DNA from 3 places in the Furfurilactobacillus sp. WILCCON 0119 genome. Region 2 is predicted to be linked to each of the others. Evidence: predicted binding sites of a transcription regulator. Region 2 holds the regulator's gene; each other region holds the start of a gene.
What was found. The regulator LexA, encoded in region 2, represses DNA repair genes until DNA is damaged. The targets are predictions, from matches to a motif close to CNAACANNTGTTNG.
Positions count from the first base shown of each region.

Region 1: the regulator LexA is predicted to act here: its motif matches at 2,564-2,577, upstream of dinB (DNA polymerase IV).
Region 3: the regulator LexA is predicted to act here: its motif matches at 4,599-4,612, upstream of uvrB (excinuclease ABC subunit UvrB).

Region 1 covers NZ_JBPCCV010000002.1:36,001-43,383, forward strand. Annotated here, with positions in the region: gene ACRYI5_RS03695 (DEAD/DEAH box helicase) at 1-329, opposite strand, end outside; gene ACRYI5_RS03700 (DHH family phosphoesterase) at 339-1,277, opposite strand; gene dinB (DNA polymerase IV) at 1,382-2,521, opposite strand; gene yajC (preprotein translocase subunit YajC) at 2,706-3,128, opposite strand; gene ruvB (Holliday junction branch migration DNA helicase RuvB) at 3,212-4,213, opposite strand; gene ruvA (Holliday junction branch migration protein RuvA) at 4,250-4,843, opposite strand; gene mutL (DNA mismatch repair endonuclease MutL) at 4,855-6,885, opposite strand; gene mutS (DNA mismatch repair protein MutS) at 6,924-7,383, opposite strand, start outside.
Region 2 covers NZ_JBPCCV010000001.1:612,071-619,453, reverse strand. Annotated here, with positions in the region: gene ACRYI5_RS03170 (hypothetical protein) at 1-20, opposite strand, end outside; gene ACRYI5_RS03165 (hydroxymethylglutaryl-CoA synthase) at 255-1,421, shown strand; gene ACRYI5_RS03160 (hypothetical protein) at 1,512-2,138, opposite strand; gene ACRYI5_RS03155 (nucleoside 2-deoxyribosyltransferase) at 2,427-2,867, shown strand; gene lexA (transcriptional repressor LexA) at 2,929-3,558, opposite strand; gene ACRYI5_RS03145 (DUF896 domain-containing protein) at 3,794-4,033, shown strand; gene ACRYI5_RS03140 (YneF family protein) at 4,137-4,361, shown strand; gene ACRYI5_RS03135 (ABC transporter ATP-binding protein) at 4,444-6,195, shown strand; gene ACRYI5_RS03130 (ABC transporter ATP-binding protein) at 6,195-7,383, shown strand, end outside.
Region 3 covers NZ_JBPCCV010000002.1:232,654-240,036, reverse strand. Annotated here, with positions in the region: gene galU (UTP--glucose-1-phosphate uridylyltransferase GalU) at 1-529, shown strand, start outside; gene trxB (thioredoxin-disulfide reductase) at 681-1,628, shown strand; gene ACRYI5_RS04685 (phospho-sugar mutase) at 1,801-3,528, shown strand; gene ACRYI5_RS04680 (LytTR family DNA-binding domain-containing protein) at 3,560-4,006, shown strand; gene ACRYI5_RS04675 (DUF3021 domain-containing protein) at 4,003-4,458, shown strand; gene uvrB (excinuclease ABC subunit UvrB) at 4,766-6,766, shown strand; gene uvrA (excinuclease ABC subunit UvrA) at 6,788-7,383, shown strand, end outside.

The sequences.
Region 1 (7,383 bases), on a different contig from region 2:
CCCCCAACGTAGTTTGCGATCCGAATTGGCTGGTCAAAATGACTCGCCAATTGTTTAGCATCCGCGTAAATTTGACTCGCCAATTCACGTGATGGTGTCGCAATAATGGTCTGCACTTCATCTAAATCAGGCTTGAGCTGGTTAAAGATGGGCAGTAAAAAGGCGTGGGTCTTCCCACTCCCCGTTTGTGATTGACCAATAACAGACCGGCCAGCCATGATAACGGGAATCAACCGCGCTTGAACCGGTGTGGGTTTCACGAAGTTAATTTCCGTTAAGGCGGCCATTAGCTCTGGTCGCAAGTTTAGTTCTGTAAATGTTTCCGTCATAGTTTCTCCTTATTGGGCGCTTGTTAAGGCTTCTAGTTGGCTAATGATTGTTTGAACTTCAGCTTTATCTTTCGCCTTCGCACCACTGGCAAGCGGATGGCCGCCACCGTTGTGTTGCCGGGCCAACCCGTTGATCACGGGACCCTTGGACCGTAAACGAACCCGATAACTGTGGTCGTCTTGTTCCTCAAAAATGGCCCAGGCCCGCACTGAATCAATCTTTCCTGGCATCGGAACTAAGCTTGCAGTTCCGGCGTCACCAAGGTCAAACGACTGAATTGTTTCCGCGCTTAACACAACGTGCGCTGCACCACTCGCCGTGATCTCCAGGTGCTCATAGAGGTATGCCGATAACCGTGCGACTGGCACTGGCATTTCATCTTCCAATTGGTTGACGGCCACGGCATCGATCCCCGTGTCCATCAGTTGCGCAGCCACGCGCATGGTCGTCGGGGTCGTATCGGAGTAAAGGAACCGCCCGGTATCCCCAACGATGCCCGCGTACAGTGACCGGGCAGCCGTTGCGTCAATCGTTAAGTCAAACCGGTTTGCAAAGGCCACAACCATTTCTGAGGTGCTGGAGGCTTGGTCATCCACCCAGCTAAGATCACCAAACGGATCGTCATCTGGATGGTGATCAATTTTCACAACTTCCCGACCGTCACGCCACCGTTGGTCATCCACCCGCGGTTCGTTTGCCGTGTCGAGGATCAAAATCAGTGCTTGGTCAAATTGTGAATCAGCCACCTGGTCCATTTCAGCTAACCAGGCCAAACCAGGAACCTGCTTTCCAACGATATAAATCTTCTTTTCAGGATAAGCAACCTGCAAAATCCGGGCAAGGCCTGCCTGTGCCCCGACGGCATCTGGATCAGGTCGTTGATGTCTGTGAATGATGATAATGCGGTTGCGATTAATATCGTCAAAAATTGCTTTTTGCACGTCCATGGTTTTTGGCCCCTCTTCTCGCTACAAGTCTCGTACATGCCAGTATAACGGACATTGTGCGTAAATACAAAGCCTCACAGCGATATCTATGGACCATAATCCGGTTAAAATGCGCGTGAAGACGCCGAAGTAAATAGTGGTAACGTCATATTTTCAAAAGAAAGTGGATCTAAATTTGTCATCGTAATTCCTAGCAACCGGACGCTCGCTGCTAAATCAGCTGTTTCGTCGAACAATTCTTTTGCCGTTTCATAAATGATGTCAGCCGAATTTTCAAAAAATTCAGTTTGCGTTCGCCGCCTGGTAACCGTATTGAACTCAGCATCACGGACCTTCAGGACGATGGTTTTTCCGTGCCGTTGCCGGCTAACCAGGTGTTCCACCAGTTCGGTTGCCAATAATTGTAACTGTGTCTCAACATCCGCTTCATTGGTGATCAGGGTATCGTAAGTTTCTTCACGCCCAATGGATTTACGTTCCCGTTGCCACTCCACCGGTCGGTCATCACTCCCCCGAACGTGACGATATAACGCATAGCCCAGTTTGCCAAAATGTTGAATGAGTTCCGGCTCCGAATGTTTTAATAGATCCGCCCCGGTCATAATGCCCAGGTCGTGCATCTTTGGAACCGTCTTTTTTCCTACACCACGAAATTTTTCAATGGGCAACGGGGCGAGGAAGGTCTCGGCGTCTCCTGGTAAGACAACGGTAACGCCCACTGGTTTTGCATAGTCAGAGGCGAGCTTCGCTAAGAATTTATTGTACGAAATTCCCGTTGAACACGTTAAATGAACCGTTTCAAAAATTTGCGCCTGGAGCTGATGCGCAAGGGCCACAGCGGACTCGATGCCCTGCTTATTGGTCGTCACATCAAGGTACGCTTCATCAAACGCAATCGGCTCAATGTGATCCGTATACTGATGAAAAATTTCGTGAATTTGTGCAGAGACCGCCCGATACTTGGGAAAATCCGGCCGTTTAAAGACAGCCTTGGGCGCCAATTTTCTAGCTTCCTGTGCGCTCATCGCAGAATGAACACCTAGTTTACGGGCGACATAATTCGCCGTTGTCACGACGCCGTGTCCACCGGTCTCCCGTGGATCACGCGCAATGACTAGTGCTTGCTGCTTAAACTCGGGGTGGTCACGGACTTCAATAGAGGCATAAAACGCGTCCATATCCACATGAATAATTTTCCGACTGGCATCCACAACTAGTGGAACCTGCATTAACGTCTGCGCCATGAGTCACCCCTCCTTTTTTCCACTATTTAGTTTACAGTTTATCAAACATATGTTCGCAATAACAGCAAAAACACCGTCCTTCCGCCACTTTATTCTCAATAAATAAAACCGACGGAGAATCCCCATCCACATGAGGGTCTCCGTCGGTTTTATAACTTCACATCGCCATTAAATGGACAAATGATTAGTCTTTTGGTGCTTCTGATTCAGCAGCACTTGTTGCTTCTGAAGTTGCACTTGTTGCGGCGCTCGCTGCTTCTGAGCTTGCACTGCTCATTGGTGCTGCGGCAGCACTCGTCGTTGCTGCTGGCGTTTCTACGTGGTGAATTGACTGTAAGTCAAACACTAAGTAAATGCCGTCAGCATCGATCGTCACTGTCTTCTTTGTTTCGTCAAGTGCGTCAATAACACCGTGTAACCCACCAATCGTCACCACGTGATCCCCAACGTGAATCCCGTTCATCATTTCTTTACGTTGATCTTGTTGCTTCCGGTTTGGCCGCATAATAAAGAAATAAAAGATCCCCACGAAAAGGACAATCATGATGATTGTACTCCACATGTTGTTTTGCCCGCTCTTAGCGGCTGCTGCTAATAAACTTGTCAATTTCTCCACCTCATTCAAATAGATTCCTTAATGTACTGTACCAGACTTAACGAAGGTTGCCAAATGGAATTCGGCAATTAATTTCAGTCTGGAGCGGGAATGTGCAGGTGCTCATACCCGGCTGATGTCACCATTCTGCCCCGGGGCGTCCGTTTAATGAGCCCCGTTTGTAATAAGTACGGTTCGTACACTTCGGCGATGGTATCCGCTTCCTCACCAATGTTGGCCGCAAGGGTCGTTAACCCAACGGGCCCCCCGTTGTAAAAGTCGATCATCGTGTTCAATAGTTTGATGTCCACTTCATCCAGTCCCAACTCATCCACCCCAAGAACACGGAGCGCATGGTCGACAATTGGCGCATCAATGGCAGCACTCCCATCAACCTCCGCAAAATCACGAACCCGTTTTAATAACCGGTTGGCGATCCGGGGGGTTCCCCGTGAGCGGCGGGCAATTTCATGGGCGCCTGCCTTCACGATGTTACTGGCCAAAATGTTGGCCGACCGTAACGTGATCTCCTCTAGGTCAGCCGTCGTGTAGTAGTTCATGTGTTCGACGATGCCAAACCGATCTCGCAATGGCGCAGATAGCAAGCCAGCCCGGGTGGTTGCCCCAATCAAGGTAAATGGTGGCAACGGAAAGTGAACCGGATGGGCAGTTGGTCCCTGGCCCACAACAATATCCACGAAGAAATCTTCCATTGCAGAATACAACATTTCTTCCACCACTTTTGGTAACCGGTGGATTTCATCAATGAATAAAATGTCGCCAGGCTGTAATTCGTTTAACAACGCAATGATGTCACCGGGCCGTTCAATGGCCGGGCCACTCGTTGTCTTAATGTTGACCTGCATTTCATTTGCAATCACCATGGCCAACGTCGTTTTCCCCAGTCCGGGTGGGCCGTACAGTAACACGTGGTCCAGTGACTCTTCCCGTGCATTTGCTGCCGTAATGTAGACCGTGAGTTGCTCCTTCACCGTATCTTGACCGATGTACTGCGCCAAGGTCGTTGGTCGAAGCGACCGTTCTAGCGACGCTTCCTGCTCACTAACCGGTTCATTCGACATCACTTCATCATCCATCTTGTCACTCACCTCCTCAACCATTATTTACCATCATTAACGCGTTAATAACGACAGGGCCGCACTTAAGTACTGGTCTGTCGACTTGGCGCTCATGGTCGTTAATTGTTTTTCGACTTTTTTCACTTCTGCTGCACTGTATCCGAGTGCCGTCAGAGCTGCCAATGCATCTGTTAAGGCCTGCGATGTCGTTGGGGCAACTTCCAGATCAAGTTGGCCTGGCAACGCCCCAAGATCACTCAGCTTTCCTTGTAGGTCCAGCACAATTTGTTGCGCTGTCTTCTTCCCAATGCCAGGGAACTTCGTTAAAAAGGCCACGTCGTTATTTTCAATGGCGGCCACTAGGCCACTGTGGTCTTCGTTAGCAAGGATGGCCAGCGCACTTTTGGGCCCGATGCCAGAAACATTGAGTAACTTCAAAAACAGCCGCTTTTCATCCTCGTCAACAAACCCAAACAGGTTCATCTCTGTGTCACGAATAACCTGGTGGACGTAGATCTGAACCCCCTCGTCACCCTCGTGAAAGCGGTAGGGGTTCGCCGTTTGAATCAGGTACCCCACCCCATTTACATCGAGGACAACGTATGCAGGTGTTACGGCATTAACCGTTCCCCGTAAATATTCAAACATTTGTGTGCCTCCTAAAATTCGTGATCATCAAATTCAGACCAGGCTTCATGACTATCCTGAATCCGTTTAAACATTTTTTCCATATCTGCGTTCGTAAAGTGGACGACCACTGGCCGACCATGAGGACAGTTAAACGGATTTTGCGTTTGGGCTAAGTCATGCAAGAGCGCTTTGGCGTGCCGATCATCAAGGTGATGATTGGCCTTGATCGACCGTTTACAACTCATCATGATGGCCGTTTTTTCACGGAACTTGGCCACCGTCAGCCCACCATCCGTTAACACCCAATCCACCATTTCACGAACCGTGCTCTCTTCCTGCCCTGAGACAAACCACGTTGGGTGTTGCCGGACAATGAAACTGTTAGCGCCAAACGGTTCAAGGATCAGTCCTAATGACCGTAATTCATCCGCAGCATCCCTAATTTTCAAGGCATCACTCACCGGATAATCCAAAACAATCGGTACCAACAAGCTTTGAAGGTCGTCGCTTACCTCACCGATCTTCACTCGGTAATATTCATACTTGATCCGTTCCTGAGCAGCGTGTTGATCAACTAAGTATAACCCGTCAGCGGCCTGCGCAAACAAAAATGTGCCGTGCATTTGACCAATGTACATCAGTTCTGGAAACCGTGGCTGCGTTGTCGTTGGTTCCGCCACTTCGGGAACCATTTCGAGGCGCTCACTTGGCACCGCAACGGCAGGGGCATCCTCGTTTGCAAACGGTGCGGGCATCGTCTGGGCCTCATAACGCGCATCAAACGCCGTCATCGACGCACTGGTCATGTCATCGCGTTGATGGATCACCACAGGGGCTAACGCCTGGGTTGGGAGCGCGTCAGGTAACGATGGCGCCTGCTCCTCAGGTAACGCCACTGCTTCATCAGCCGGCGCTGGCATACTTGTGGCAGCTTGCACCGTTTTTTGTGGCTGTGCGTAAGTCACGTTAATCCGCGCATCGTGAATGGTCGAGGCCTGTGTCAACTGCTCGCCCAGTGCCACCGGATCCACCGTTTGTTCCCCGTGTAAATTTTGATAGGCATCCGGAATCAAGTTTTCCGTTGCCAGCCGGTTGTAAACTGCTTTATCGATCAGGTCAGCCAGTTGTGGTTCTTTACTCAACCGAACTTCCTGTTTTGTCGGGTGAACGTTTACATCCACCAGCAGTGGATCCATCGTTAAGTTTAGAACCGCGATGGGATAACGCCCAACCATGAGCTTTGAGCCATACCCTTTGATCAACGCCTTCGTCAGTTGAAAGTTTTTAATCGCCCGACCGTTGATCAGCACTGAAATGTAGTTTCGTGAGGCCCGCGTCAATTCTGGAAGGGCAACAAAACCCGTCAGTTGAAAATCCGCGTCTTCTGCCTGAATGGCAACCATTTTCCGGGCCGTTTGAACTCCATAAATCCCGGCAATGACCTGTTGCAGATCACCACGCCCCGCCGTTTTCGTTAATTCACGCCCGTTATGCCGTAAACTAAATGCAATTTCCGGGTGCCCCAGGGCCAACCGGTTAACCGTATCAACGATATTGGCTAGTTCCGTTTGTGGCGACTTTAGGTACTTTAACCGCGCTGGTGTATTAAAGAACAGGTCACTAACCGTAACCTCTGTCCCCGGCCGGGACGCGCCTGATGTATGGCTTAGGATCTCGCCACCCTTAACGTGGATTTCACTACCGGCACCACGCCCCGTCGCCGTTTTTAACCACACGTCGGCGACTGACGCAATACTTGGCAACGCTTCACCTCGAAATCCTAATGAGTGAACCCGAAATAGATCCTCACGTGACGTAATCTTACTGGTTGCATGCCGTGAAAATGCAAGCTCAACATCTTCATCGTCAATTCCTTGACCGTCATCCACAATTTGAATGGACTTTAAGCCGGCCTCTTCAATCAGAATATCAATGGTGGTTGCCTTAGCGTCCACCGCATTTTCAACCAATTCTTTAACGACTGAAGCAGGTCGTTCTACCACTTCACCAGCAGCAATTTGATCCGCCAAAATCGTTGGTAGTTCATGAATTTTACTCATTATTTAGATCCTCTCCGATTCGTTATTAACAAACCGGCTTACTTTAATTGTTGCTGAATTTCATAAAATTTATTCATCACGTCCATCGGTGTCATCGCCATCAGGTTCATTTGTTTCAATTCAGCGATGACCGCTGCAACCGTCGGATCTTCGCTGGCCGTGTCAAACAAGGCCAACTGTTCGTTTGCTGCCGGTTGATCAGACACGGGCGCTTCACTTAATGGTTGCTCAACGTCCACCGGCGTTGGCGTCTCGCCTGCCTGCGCCTCTAACTGCGTCAAAATCGTGCCTGCCCGGGTCAACAGGTTTGTTGGCATCCCGGCTAGTTTGGCAACGTGAATCCCGTAAGATTTATCGGCAGGTCCCGGTTGAATCTGGTGAAGAAAGACCAGCTGGCCATGTTCTTCCACCGCACCCACGTGCACGTTTTTCAGCGCTGCTAACGACTCTTCAAGCGCCGTTAGTTCATGATAATGCGTGCTGAACAACGTCTTTGCA
Region 2 (7,383 bases):
TTAAACGTTTCGTGGTCCATAATGGAACTCCTTTGGCGAATGTACGTTCGCGTTTATTTAATTTCCATTTTAATCCTGTCCCATCCTGATAGCAATAACGAGTTTGATTGACGAGGGTGATTATTATGAGCGCCTTAAAAAGTAACCATGCCGAGCCAGTGATGTTTGACTGTTAATCAAACAGCGGTTAAAGTTAACTCAACAATCAACGACTTAAAATGGTTTTAATTAAGACAGAATAAGGATGGCAACTCATGAACGTTGGAATTGATAAAATGGGGTTCTACACACCGCATTACGTACTGGACATGACGGATCTCGCCAATGCGCGTGGTGATGAGCCGGCGAAGTATCACATTGGCATTGGGCAGTCAGAGATGGCGGTCGTGCCGGTGACACAAGACGTCGTCACAATGGCCGCAAACGCTGCTGCTCAGGTGCTTGACGATACTGATCGTGATCAAATTGATCTGATTTTATTCGCGACTGAATCAGGCATTGATAATTCGAAGGCCGCCGCAGTTTACGTTCAGCACTTGTTAGGGCTGACTGAACACACCCGGGCAGTTGAAGTAAAGCAAGCATGTTATTCAGCGACCGCAGCGTTACAACTGGGTCGTGACTACCTGTTAGCCCATCCTGACCGGCGTGTCTTAGTTCTGGCGGCGGATGTGGCCCGGTACGGGTTGGAAACGGCTGGAGAAATCACGCAGGGCGGCGGCGCGGTTGCCATGGTGATGAGCACGGAGCCCACAATCATGGCAATTGAAGCGGACAGTATGTATTTAACACGTGATGTTATGGATTTTTGGCGGCCAGTTTACGCGACGGAAGCACGGGTTGACGGGCATTATTCAGCCAACATTTACATCGATTTTTTCCAGGATGTCTGGCAACGATTTAAAACGCAATTTGATCAATCGGCGATGGATTTTGATGCATTTCTCTTTCATTTGCCGTTTACAAAAATGGGACTTAAAGCGTTGCGAACGGTTTTACCAGAAGTGGATGACACACAGGCGACGAAACTAACGACGAACTTTGAGGCCGCCCGTGAATGGAACCGTCATGTGGGGAATCTATACACGGGTTCTTTGTACCTGAGCCTGCTGTCACTATTAGCAAACGGTGAGCTCGCTGCTGGTGCCCGTTTAGGACTCTTTAGTTTCGGCTCCGGGGCAGAAGGTGAGTTTTATACTGGCCGACTGCAACCAGATTATCGCCAGGGGTTCAATAAGGCAGCGATTACGGAACTACTTAATAACCGGACGCCGGTTGATGTGGCCACATACGAAGCGCTATTTTCAGATCAATTGCCAACCAACGGCACGGATCGGGAGCTTGATATCAGTGCGGACCCAGCCCAATTTGTGTTAACAGGCATTAAGAACGAACAGCGCCAATATTTAAATCGTGGTTAATGAAAACGGTGGTCCTACGGGATTGCCGTTTTTTGGCTGAAAAAAGTCCTGTCGATCAAGGATGATCAACAGGACTAAACGGAACGGTGATTATTTAATGAAGTTCGTGACAGTTTTACCGTTTTTTGCACTATACAAAACCTTGCCTGATTGGTCCGGGCTAACCATGGCCAGGGTGTAATCGTCCTTCAAGGATTTACTGATGTTGGCGGATGAGGCCCGTAAATGGTCTGTCATGGTTGGCCATTTAGCTTCCTCAGCGTCACTTGGCGTTTTTTCTAACTCCTCCAGAGCTTTAACGGCATCCTTATTGGTTGGATGAATGGTGTATGTCTTTGTGTCAGCGTCAAGTGTAACGGTACCAAGACTACTGAAGGCATTTGCCAGTTGTGATTTAACCTGGCTCTGTGCGTTAGCGGTTGCCGCACTCTTCTGGCCGGCCGTTTCACCATCAATGGCAGCTTGGTTCGGATTGAATACCGAGGCAGCTTTGGTTAATGCTGCCTTAGTGGTCGAACTGCTGGAAGATGACTGCATGCTCCATGAACCATGGTGGTGCCAGACGGGGAGCTTAACGACGCCGTACCCAGTAATGAGGGCAAAAACGACGACTAATAGGGTGGCAAAACGCCAGGTTCCGTAAGACTGGATTGAGTTGAGCAGGTAAAAAACGGCAAGGATCAACGCGATGCCACCGAAAACGGCCAAAAAGATCATGATTATTCCTCGATTTCATTGGGTAATGTTGTCTTTTAAGTGTACCATTGTGGCCGCCACTGAAAAAGGGGCCATTAATGAATTGAGTGGTGGAAATTGTGGAAATTAGTGATAAACGTATGTGAAGCAGAAGATTGTGGACAATGTTTCGATTTAGATTCATAAATGGTGAACCGATTGCCATTATCATGAGGATTTACTAAAAAATATGAATGAGTTTTCGGAATCACGGTGACAATGTTCGCTAATCGAGTATACTGAGAATACTACTTGAGGAGGAACACACACGTGAAATCAATTTACTTAGCAAGTCCTTTTTTTGATGAAGAACAAATTGACCGGGTTAAGCGCGTTGAAGCAGCCTTAGCCGCCAACGCAACCATTGGGGATGTCTTTAGCCCCCGGAAGTCGCAGTTTCCCGAATTGACCTTTGGGAGTCCTGAATGGCAAGAAACGGCCTATAACCATGACTTAGAAAACCTTAACGGGTCCGATATTGTTGTAGCCGTGTCCGACTTCACTGAAGATTCAGTTGATAGCGGGACGGCGTTTGAAATTGGTTACGCCGTGGCTAAGGGCAAGCAGGTAGTTTTACTTCACGAAAAGGATAGCCTTGTTAACTTAATGTTGGCTAAGGGGGCAGTGACTTACGTGACAACGGCTGAAGCCATTGCAGATCTTGATTTTGATGCCTTACCAAATCAAGCCTACCCAGGCAAAGTTCAATAATCAGTAAAAAAATCCCTGAACGGCTAACTGCGTTCAGGGATTTTTGTGTGGTTAAATAATGCTAATAAACAGAGTCACGGTAGAGGCCAACAACCTTACCTAAAATGGAAACTTGGTTAAGAATGATGGGCGCCATGTGATCATTTTCTGGCTGAAGCCGGTAGTGATCGGATTCCTTGAAGAATCGTTTACAAGTGGCTTCATTTTCGTCAGTCATCGCAATGACGATGTCACCATTGTCTGCATTTTGTTGGCGGCGGACAATGACCCGGTCACCAGTCAAAATGCCCATGTTGATCATACTGTCACCACGAATGGTGAGCATGAACAAGTCGCCATCATATTCGGTTAATTCTGGGGGAATGGGGAAGTAGTCGGTTGCGTCTTGAACCGCTAAAATGGGTTCCCCAGCAGCGACGACACCCAGAACCGGAATCTCATTAGGGGTCGTTGAAATGCCGAGGGCGGTTAGACCAGCGTCCGTTAGTTCAATGGCCCGGGGTTTTGTTGGATCTTTAACCAGGAGGCCCTTTTTTTGGAGTCGGTCAATGTGACCGTGAACGGTGGATGTTGACGATAACGCAACCGCTTCACCGATTTCACGGACCGTTGGCGGGTAACCTTTTTCGTTAACCCGGTCATAAATGAACTGGAGAACAGCCATTTGCTTCGTTGCAGCACCTTTTGCCATGTTTACACCTCGTTATTAAATGTCGTCGCCATGGGTCTTGTACACCACAAACGGGTGGCCGAAAATGGTGCCCATGATGGATCGGAAACGCCGAGCGACGCTTTTTGTTATTTAAAACTTAGCATATTTTACGAACAGGGTCAAACAAATGTTCGCTACATTGCAAATCTTTTCCTCTTTTGGCAATAATCTTGTATAATAGCTGTCAAAGCTGAATTAAGGAAGTGACTGAATAATGGAACCAGAAAAATTGCGTGCTCGGATTAACGAATTAGCTCAGAAAGCAAAAGATGGCGGACTGACTGAGGACGAACAAGCCGAACAAAAAAAGCTCCGCGAGGAATTCCTTGCAAACTTCCGGAAATCATTCCGTTCACAAGTTGAGATGATGCAGGTCTTCGATAAGAATGGTAATGAAGTGACACCGGAAAAGGTTCGCCAAGTTCAACGTGATAAAGGCTTGCGTGACGATTAATTAACGTTAATGAAGATTTTTTCGGTTAAAGGGTTTTCATCCGCCGATTAGTTGTGTAGTATAATAAGATGTATTTTATTTAAACGTAAAGGAGGGGTATTTGATGTCAACAGGGTTGTGGATCTTACTTATTATCGTAGCGGCAGTGGCTGGCGTTGTCGGCGGCTTTTTCTTTGCACGCCGTTACATGCAAAACTACCTTAAGAATAATCCTCCAATTACTGAAGAGATGTTACGGACAATGATGTTGCAAATGGGGCAAAAGCCTTCTGAAAAGAAGCTTAAGCAAATGCTTGCCACCATGCAAAGTCAGGCACGTAAAGGTTAATTCATGTAATTAAAGTAACGGATAGGATTATTCCTATCCGTTTTTTTGTCGTTTCATTTGAATTGAGAGAGGTTGGTGAGTTATGGCAATTTTTAGAAAGTTGGCCTGGTATTTTAAAACGGAACGGCGGCGCTATTTACGGGGTGTTCTTGGGTTATTGATCACGGCGCTCCTTGGCGTTATTCCACCCCGGATCCTCGGGGATTTAGTTGATTTGATGGGGAAACGCCAATTGACAGGGTCCCGGTTAGCACTGGACCTTAGCCTCATGGTTGCTGTGGCGTTAGGTGCTTATGCCGCCCGCTTTTTATGGCGAACGTCGATTTGGGGCGGTGCGGCAAACCTTGAACGAACGCTGCGGGAACGGTTGTACTGGCACTTTATGCAGATGGACGCGAGCTTTTATCAGCGTTACCGGACCGGTGATTTAATGGCCCATGCAACAAACGACCTTTCTGCCATTCAGCGAGTGGCTGGTGGGGGGATCTTGCAGTTTGCAGATTCCGTCATCACAGGGGGAACAACGTTAATTGCCATGCTGGTGCTTGTTAATTGGCGGCTAACGATTCTTGCGGTGTTACCACTACCATTGATCGCAGTTGTTGCCCGGTATTTGGGAACAAAGATTCACGTGGCCTTTGGTGAATCACAGGCCGCGTTTTCTCGGCTTAACAATAAGGCCCAGGAAAGTATCGAGGGAATCAAGGTCATTAAAACACTTGGTCAGGAGCAACAAGACGAAGCAGACTTTGAAACTCAAGTGAAGCAGACGATCGCCATTAATCGGCGGACCAACAGGCTAGACGCACTTTTTGATCCATTAGTCACAATTATTATTGGACTTTCCTACGTTGCGACAATCATTTTAGGCGGTCGGTATGTGACAACTGGCGTAATCTCGCTGGGGCAACTGGTGACGTTTATCGCCTACATTAGTATGTTGATCTGGCCAATGTTTGCCATTGGTCAGTTATTTAACACGATGGAGCGGGGGAATGCGTCGTACGACCGGGTTAATACATTGCTGCATGAGCAGTCCAGCATCGTCGAAAAGACGGCGGGGTTATCTGCGCCCGCACACGGCGAATTAACGTTTAATATTGAGGCCTTTCATTATCCTGATGAAACGGGCAACCAATTGACTGACGTTCACTTCACGTTGCCCGCGGGTCAAACGCTTGGCTTAGTGGGCCGTGTGGGGGCGGGGAAGTCATCCGTTATGCGGCTATTACTCCGTCAGTTTGATGCATACACCGGTGAAATTACGATCGGTGGTCATGACATCCGCGACTATACATTGGATGCCTATGTCGGTGTTTTGGGCTATGTGCCTCAAGATAGTTTCTTGTTTTCGTCAACGATTCGCGAAAACATCGCGTTTGCTAAACCACAGGCGACCCAGGCAGAAATTGACGCAGCGGCGCACATTGCCGCGTTTGACGTGGAGATTGCAACCATGCCGAATGGTTATGATACAGAAGTTGGTGAGGGCGGTGTGTCTCTATCGGGTGGGCAAAAGCAGCGGTTAGCCATTGCACGGGCCCTGTTAGTTGACCCAGAAGTGCTAATTTTGGACGACGCGTTATCTGCGGTTGATGCGAAAACGGAAGCGCAAATTTTAGAGCGGTTACGAGCTGCCCGAAACGGAAAAACGACGATTATCGCAACCCACCGTTTGAGCGCGGTCGTGAACGCTGACCAGATTCTTGTGTTAGCCGATGGACACGTTGCCGAGCGTGGCGATCACGCAACGTTAGTGAAAGCGCACGGTTGGTACGAACGCATGTATGAACAACAACAGTTAGCGGATGCGATTGGAGGTGGCAATGCTTAATGGCAGAAAATAAACAATCAGCGTGGCATAAAAGCATGACCATGAAAGAGCAACGAACGGTGATCAAACGGTTATTGCCATATGCAGCACCATATAAGTGGTCCTTCATTTGGGCAATCGTCTTTGCGTTTATGGTTAGCCTTGTGAACGTGGCATTACCAAAATTGATGCAGACTTACATGAATCATTATTTACGGGTGAACAACGCCGGTCTCCGGGTGGTCTTGTTCTTTGCAGGCTTTTATTTCTTAGGCACGTTAATCAAAGCATTATTTCAATTTTCACAAGAATTTTTGTACGCAATGGGCGGCGAGTACATGCTGGAAAATGTGCGGGTGAAGCTTTTCCGAAAGCTACATTCACTGGGCATGAGTTACTTCGATCGGGTGCCAGCGGGTTCGATTTTATCGCGCCTCACAAATGACACGATGTCCTTTCAAACCTTTTGGTCCTTATTTTCGGCAGCAATTATTGCGCTGTTTTCTGTGGTGACGTCACTATACGCGATGTTTACCACAAATGTGACCGTGGCGTTTGCCGTGCTGGCCTTTCTTCCGGTGCTGTTGTTTGTGATTTGGTACTATCAGCACTTCAGTAGCCGGGTTTACCGGGCCATGCGTGAGCGTTTGAGTGAGCTCAACGCAACACTGGCGGAGTCAATCAGTGGAATTAGCGTCATTCAGGATTTTCGTCAGGAACGCCGGATGAACGCTGCGTTTGACGAAACTAACGAAGCTTATTACGGGACGCGTAAAGCGATGATTCGGATTAACTCATTACTGTTGAGTCCCGTCATTCAGTTGCTGTTCGCATTGAGTGAAGTGGCCGTTTTGTGGTTGTTTGGAATCAATGCGATGGATCACTTCGTTTTGGCGGGGACGATTTATGCGTTTGTGCTGTATTTGGATAATTTATATAATCCGATGTCCACGATGATGGACTCACTGTCTGATTTTCAGGATGGAATCGTTGCGGGTTCCCGGATTTTGACCGTGATGGATGATCAAACACTTGCACCACAGCAACATCCGGTGGCTGGCGCGAAGATCACCCGCGGTGAAATTGAATTCCGGCACGTGAACTTTAGTTATGACGGCGTTCATGATGTGCTGCACGATGTGTCATTTACGGTTAAACCAGGGCAAACGGTGGCCTTAGTTGGTCATACCGGCTCGGGGAAATCATCGA
Region 3 (7,383 bases), on a different contig from region 2:
CGGTGACGAACCATTTGTTGTGTTGCTTGGTGATGACTTGATGGAAGACAAGGTTCCGTTGACAAAGCAATTAATCAACCGTTATAACGAAACTGGTGAATCAACGTTGGCCGTTATGCGCGTTCCTCATGAAGAAACGAACAAGTATGGTGTGATCAACCCTGTTAAGGAAGTTTCTGAAGGTTTGTATGAAGTGAAGAACTTCGTTGAAAAGCCAAAGCCAGAAGATGCACCATCAGACTTAGCCATCATCGGACGGTACCTGTTGACACCTGAAATCTTTGAAGCCTTGGAACAAACCCCAACGGGTAAAGGTGACGAACTTCAGTTGACAGACGCCATTGATTTGCTGAACAAGAAACAACACGTTTACGCACATGAGTTTAATGGTGACCGTTACGACGTGGGTTACAAACTTGGTCTGATCAAGACAAACATTGAATTTGGTTTACGCCATCCAGACGTAAAGGATGATCTACGTGATTACGTCTTGCAATTAGCAGACGAAATCAAGGCCAATAAAAAATAAGCACCCCTTGGAAAACGCGCTGGCATTGAATTAATCAGGTCAGCGCGTTTTACCGTATCGGGTATCAAACAAAACAGTTGCCTTACTTACAAAAAGATAGTAATATGTGGCTATCGTTAAAAGCAGCGTGACTGCGGGAAGGAAGTTTAATATGACAAAGAGTTATGATGTCATTGTGATTGGTGCCGGCCCTGGTGGGATGACGGCCGCACTTTACGCTTCACGGGCTAACCTGTCTGTCCTTTTGTTAGACCGGGGCATTTATGGTGGCCAGATGAACAACACGGCTGCCATTGAAAACTACCCTGGATTTAAGTCCGTTCTGGGGCCAGACCTTGCGAGTGCCATGTACGAAGGGGCCACCCAGTTTGGCGCAGAGTATGGTTACGGTGCCGTTGAAAAGATTACAGAAAATGACGACAACACGAAGACCGTGAAGACGGATACAGACGAGTATGTGGCGAAGGCCGTGGTCATTGGGACGGGATCCCAATACCGTAAGCTTGGCGTCCCAGGCGAGACAGAATTTTCTGGCCGGGGTGTTTCCTACTGTGCCGTTTGTGATGGTGCGTTCTTTAAGAATAAGCACGTCGTTGTTGTCGGCGGTGGCGATAGCGCCATCGAAGAAGGCATTTACCTGACACAATTAGCAGAAAAAGTCACGGTCGTTCATCGGCGTGATCAGTTGCGGGCCCAGAAGGTGTCACAAGACCGGGCGTTTGCAAATGACAAGATGGACTTTGTGTGGAACACCGAAGTGACCGAAATTGTTGGTGACGACATGAAGGTGACTGGTGTTAAGCTTCACAACCGGGAGACTGGTGAAGACAGCACAATGGCCGCTGACGGCGTGTTCATTTACGTTGGAAACCTGCCAATGACCGAACCATTCATGGGTCTTGGTGTTACCGACGAAAATGGATGGATCCCAACGGATGACCACATGGCAACAAAGGTTCCTGGAATCTTCGCCATTGGGGATGTTCGTGAAAAGGATCTTCGCCAGATTACTACGGCTGTGGGTGATGGCGGCATTGCCGGCCAACAAGTTTTTCAATATTTGGAAGATTTGAAGGCAGCCGTTGCGGCCGAAGCCTAACAAATTTTATAATCAAAAGGTGCTTATGGACGCGTAATCGTTCGTAAGCACCTTTTTTGATTTAAAACGGTGGCGAGACTACTAGTGACGAACTGACTCTGCGCGGCGTTTCCGAATAGGGTATAATTAACGTCAGATTGGTGACTTTGATTATACGAATGGAGATGCAATTGTGGACTGGAAAGAAATGTACCAAACCTGGAATGATTACGCAGGTTTAGAAGCAGGACTTAAGTCAGAATTAACCGCCATGGCAAATGACGATGACGCCTTGGAGGATGCCTTTTATCAACCAATGAGTTTCGGAACTGCCGGGATGCGTGGTGTTATGGGACCTGGGATCAACCGGATGAACCTTTACACGGTGCGGCAGGCAACTGAAGGGCTCGCCATGTACATGGACCAGCTTGGCGATGAAGTGAAAGCACGTGGGGTCGCAATTAGTTTTGACTCACGGCACCACTCAACTGAATTCGCGCATGAAGCAGCCAAGGTTTTGGGTCAACACGGCATCAAGAGCTTTGTCTTTGAAGGGTTACGGCCAACACCAGAACTATCCTTCACGGTGCGTCACTTAAAGACGTTTGCTGGAATCATGATCACTGCTAGTCATAACCCCAAGCAGTTCAATGGTTACAAGATCTATGGTGAAGATGGCGCGCAGATGCCACCAAAGGATTCTGACCTGATCACGAGCTACATTCGGCGGGTAACGGACCTCTTTGCCATTGAAACGGCGGATGAGGCAGTGCTCATGGAAAATGGGTTAGAAACCATCATCGGTGAAGACGTCGACCAAGCTTACTTGGAAAACATTGCAACGGTCACGGTTGATAAAGCGCTAGCCGCAGAAGAAGGCAAAGACATGACGTTTGTCTTTACACCACTTCACGGAACTGGGCGGATGCCTGGTGAACGGGCCCTTAAAAACGCTGGGTTTAAAAACTTCATTACGGTTCCTGAACAAGCCGAACCAGATGGTGATTTTCCAACCGTTGCCTTTCCGAACCCTGAATTTTCAGAGGCGTTTGACATGGCCATTGCCTTGGGAAAGGAAAAGAACGCGGACGTATTGATTGCCACGGACCCCGACGCTGACCGGTTAGGAACTGCTGTACGGTTGCCTAACGGTGAGTACCAACTCCTGACGGGGAACCAGATTGCCGCCCTAATGTTGCACTATATTCTTGAAGCAAACAAAACGGCAGGGACGCTACCAGAAAATGCGGTTGCCGTTAAGTCGATCGTTTCCACAGAGTTTGCGACAAAGATTGCTGAAAGCTACCATGTGGGCATGATCAACGTGTTGACTGGGTTTAAGTTTATTGCGGAACAGATCCAAAGCTTCCAGGATACGGGTAGTCACACGTTCATGTTTGGGTTTGAAGAAAGTTACGGGTATTTGATCAAGCCATTCGTTCGAGATAAGGATGCCATCCAGGCGTTGACCCTGTTGGCTGAAATCGCGGCGTACTACCGGAAGCAAGGAAAAACCCTGTATGATGGTCTGGAAGGGCTGTACAAAGAGTACGGTTACTTCCGTGAACAAACGTTGCAACAAACGTACGAGGGGATCGAAGGGCCTAAGAAGATCGAGGCCATTTTAGATAAGTTCAGAAACAACGCCCCAACCGCCTATGCTGGCGTTGAGGTTGTGGCAACGGACGACATCGCTAAGGGAACCAAGACGTTTGCTGATGGTAGTGTTGAAGCACTCGACCTGCCGCATGCAGAGGTCTTGAAGTACTGGTTAGCTGATGGCACGTGGATTGCTGTGCGGCCATCCGGGACGGAACCAAAAATCAAGTTCTACATTGGAACAAATGGGGCAACGTTGGCAGAAGCCAACACAAAGTTACAACAGTTTGCCGACGCCATTAACGCCTTTGTTGAAGGCTAAATGACATTAAAATAAAACGTTAGTTGAGAGAATGAAATCTTTTTTTTCAGCTAACGTTTTTTTATTTGCCGAACCGTTTGTCACCATTACGGCGATGCAAAAAACACCAGATTTAATTGAATTGGGGCAAACGATTGAAGATTTTTCAACGTTATTAATGATCGAAGGGCACCACGATGACCGAACCGTTAGCATTGCCATTGCTGACGTGATTCGTTTTTATACCGCTGGGAAAAGCGTTGTGTGTGAAACAGCTACGGGGACTTACCAAATTCGTCAGCGCATTTATGAACTGGCGGAGCGGTTATCAAAGCGCTTGTTTATTCAGATCTCAAGTTCAGAAATTGTTCGAATTTCATGCATCAAACAGTTTTACCTGGGCCGTGGTGGCATCTTTTTGGTGCGGTTAACCTCTGATGAGGTGACTTATACCTCACGGCGATATGCACAAACGCTTAAACGGAGGTTACTAAAATGAAAAAAATGGGCGCAAGAATTGGTTTTGGCGTTATCGTTGGCATCACAGTTGGTTACCTGATCGCCTTATTCTTCTCGGTTATTGAACAAACAAAATCGTTTTATCCCTCATCCCCTTGGTTCACGCAGCACTTCACGTCGTTAACAACGGCAACACTGGTATCAACGGGGCTATGGATCATGATTGGTGTCATGTTTAGTTTGGCGGGAATGGTCTTTGATCAAGAATGGTGGAGCATCACGATGCAAACGGTCGTCCACTTTAGTGTGACGTTTGTTTTATTCACACCGTTAGCCATTATCTGTGGCTGGTTTCCACTTAACGTGGGGTGGTTGATCGGTTATACAGTGATCTACGTGGTCGTTTACATTACCATTTGGTTGAGTAGCATGATGAGAGCCAAACAAATCGTCAAGCGGTTAAACAAGTCACTCCCTGATGTGCGGCAATGAGTGACTAAACGGGAATGTCGCGGGCGCCCTAAGGACCGGTGAAACAAGTCAATTTTAGTGTGAACGCATGATGATCCGAACGGTTCGGTCAGCACATTTGATGCTGCCAAACATTCGGATCTTTTTGGGCTTATTTCGTGCGAAAGTATGTTCGCTGTGCTATCATAAATACGCTATCTAAACGCATTCGTGTGACGTGTTTGCCATAGCCGATCGTTTTCGTTGGTCCGGCTTGACAGACCTGTTACACTAATGGGACGACAATAATGATGAACTCGACAACGCACATAAAGGGGGAGACGTTAGGATGATTGAACGTCAAGCTGATCGTAAATTTGACCTTGTTTCAAAGTACAAACCGACTGGTGATCAGCCGGCAGCAATTAATCAGTTGACCACGGGAATCGAGAGTGGCAAAAAGGCCCAGATTTTGATGGGGGCAACTGGAACCGGGAAGACGTTCACGATTAGTAACGTCATTGCCAACGTCAACAAACCGACGTTGGTGCTCTCACACAATAAGACACTGGCCGGACAGTTGTACGGTGAATTCAAGGAGTTCTTCCCCAATAACGCGGTGGAATACTTTGTTTCATACTATGATTACTACCAGCCAGAAGCCTACGTGCCTTCTTCTGATACCTACATTGAAAAGGATTCGGCAATTAACGACGAGATCGATAAGCTGCGGAACTCAGCGACCAGTTCGTTACTTGAACGTAATGATACGATCGTTGTGGCGTCCGTTTCTTCCATCTTTGGTTTAGGGGATCCACACCAGTATAAGGATCACGTTATTTCATTGCGGATCGGGCAGACGATCGAACGGAATGACTTTATGCGCAAGCTGGTCGACATTCAGTTTGAACGTAACGACATTGATTTCCAGCGGGGCCGGTTCCGGGTCCACGGCGACATTGTGGAAGTGTTCCCAGCCTCTGAAGACCAACGGGCCTTGCGGATTGAATTCTTTGGTGACGAGATCGACCGGATGCGTGAAGTTGACGCCCTTACTGGTGAAGTGATCGGTGATCGTGACCACATCACCATTTTTCCGGCGACCCACTTTATGACAAACGATGCGATTATGGATCACGCCATCACAACGATTGGCGACGAATTAACGGACCGATTGGCCGTTTTAAATGATCAGGGCAAGCTGCTTGAAGCGCAACGACTTCAGCAACGGACGACGTATGACCTGGAAATGATGAAGGAAATGGGGTATACGAGTGGAATCGAAAACTACTCGCGGCATATGGACGGCCGTGCTCCCGGAGAGCCGCCGTTTACGCTCCTTGATTTCTTCCCGAAGGATTTTCTGATCGTTGTGGATGAAAGTCACGTGACGATGCCACAGGTTCGGGGAATGTACAAGGGTGACCGGTCACGGAAACAAATGCTGGTGGACTATGGTTTCCGGTTGCCAAGCGCGTTGGACAACCGGCCATTGAAGATCGATGAATTTGAGCAACACGTGAACCAGGTTGTGTACATGTCCGCCACACCAGGAGATTATGAACACGAACAAACGGATACGGTTGTGCAGCAAATTATTCGGCCAACCGGTTTACTGGACCCCACCATTGAGGTGCGGCCGATTATGGGTCAAATTGATGACCTGGTTGGTGAAATCAACAAACGGATCGAAAAGCATGAACGAACGTTTGTAACCACCATGACTAAAAAGATGGCGGAAGATTTGACGGACTACTTGAAGGATCTCGGGATTCGGGTTCGTTATCTTCATAGTGACATCAAAACGCTGGAGCGTACGCAAATCATTCGGGATCTCCGACTTGGTAAGTTTGACGTTCTGGTTGGGATCAACCTTTTGCGGGAAGGAATTGACGTGCCGGAAGTTTCACTGGTCGCCATCCTGGATGCAGATAAGGAAGGGTTCTTGCGGAACGAACGGTCATTGATTCAAACAATCGGGCGGGCGGCCAGAAATGCGAACGGCTCCGTCATTATGTATGCAGATTCAATTACCGGCTCGATGCAAGCAGCCATTGACGAGACAAAACGGCGGCGGTCACTGCAAGAAGCCTATAACGAGGAACATCACATCACACCAACAACGATCGTTAAGCCAATTCGTGATAACATCACGATCACCGCACCAACGGGTGAAGGGCAGCACGAATCGACGTTTAGCGAGGATGATTTTGATAATTTGAGTAAGGCTGATCAGGATGCAATGTTGGCTGGTTTGAACAAGCAAATGCAAGAAGCCGCCAAGAAGTTAGACTTCGAAGAAGCGGCGAACCTCCGTGACACAATCATGGAATTGACGGCCAAACAATAACGGCAACAAGGTAGGGGAAGCATGGCAAATAACGATAAAATTGTGATCCATGGGGCACGTGCCCATAATTTAAAGAACATCGACGTAACGATTCCACGGGATAAGCTTGTGGTCATCACGGGGCTCTCGGGCTCCGGAAAGAGTTCGTTAGCGTTTGATACGTTGTACGCTGAAGGCCAGCGCCGTTACGTTGAGAGTTTGTCAGCGTACGCCCGGCAATTCTTGGGCCAGATGGACAAGCCAGACGTTGATTCGATCGACGGGCTTAGTCCAGCAATTTCGATTGACCAGAAGACAACCAGTAAGAACCCCCGGTCAACGGTGGGAACCGTAACAGAAATCAACGACTACCTGCGGCTTCTCTGGGCGCGGGTCGGCACCCCCATTTGTCCAAACGACGGGACGGAAATTACCAGTCAGTCCGTTGAACAAATGGTGGATCAGGTCCTGGCCTTACCAGAGCGGACGCGGCTTCAGATTCTGTCCCCAATCGTGCGGCGCAAGAAGGGCCAGCACACGAAGGTGTTTGAAAAGATCAAGCGCGAAGGGTTCGTTCGGGTCCAAGTCGATGGTGAAACAATGGACGTCGATGAAGTACCTGAATTGGATAAGAACAA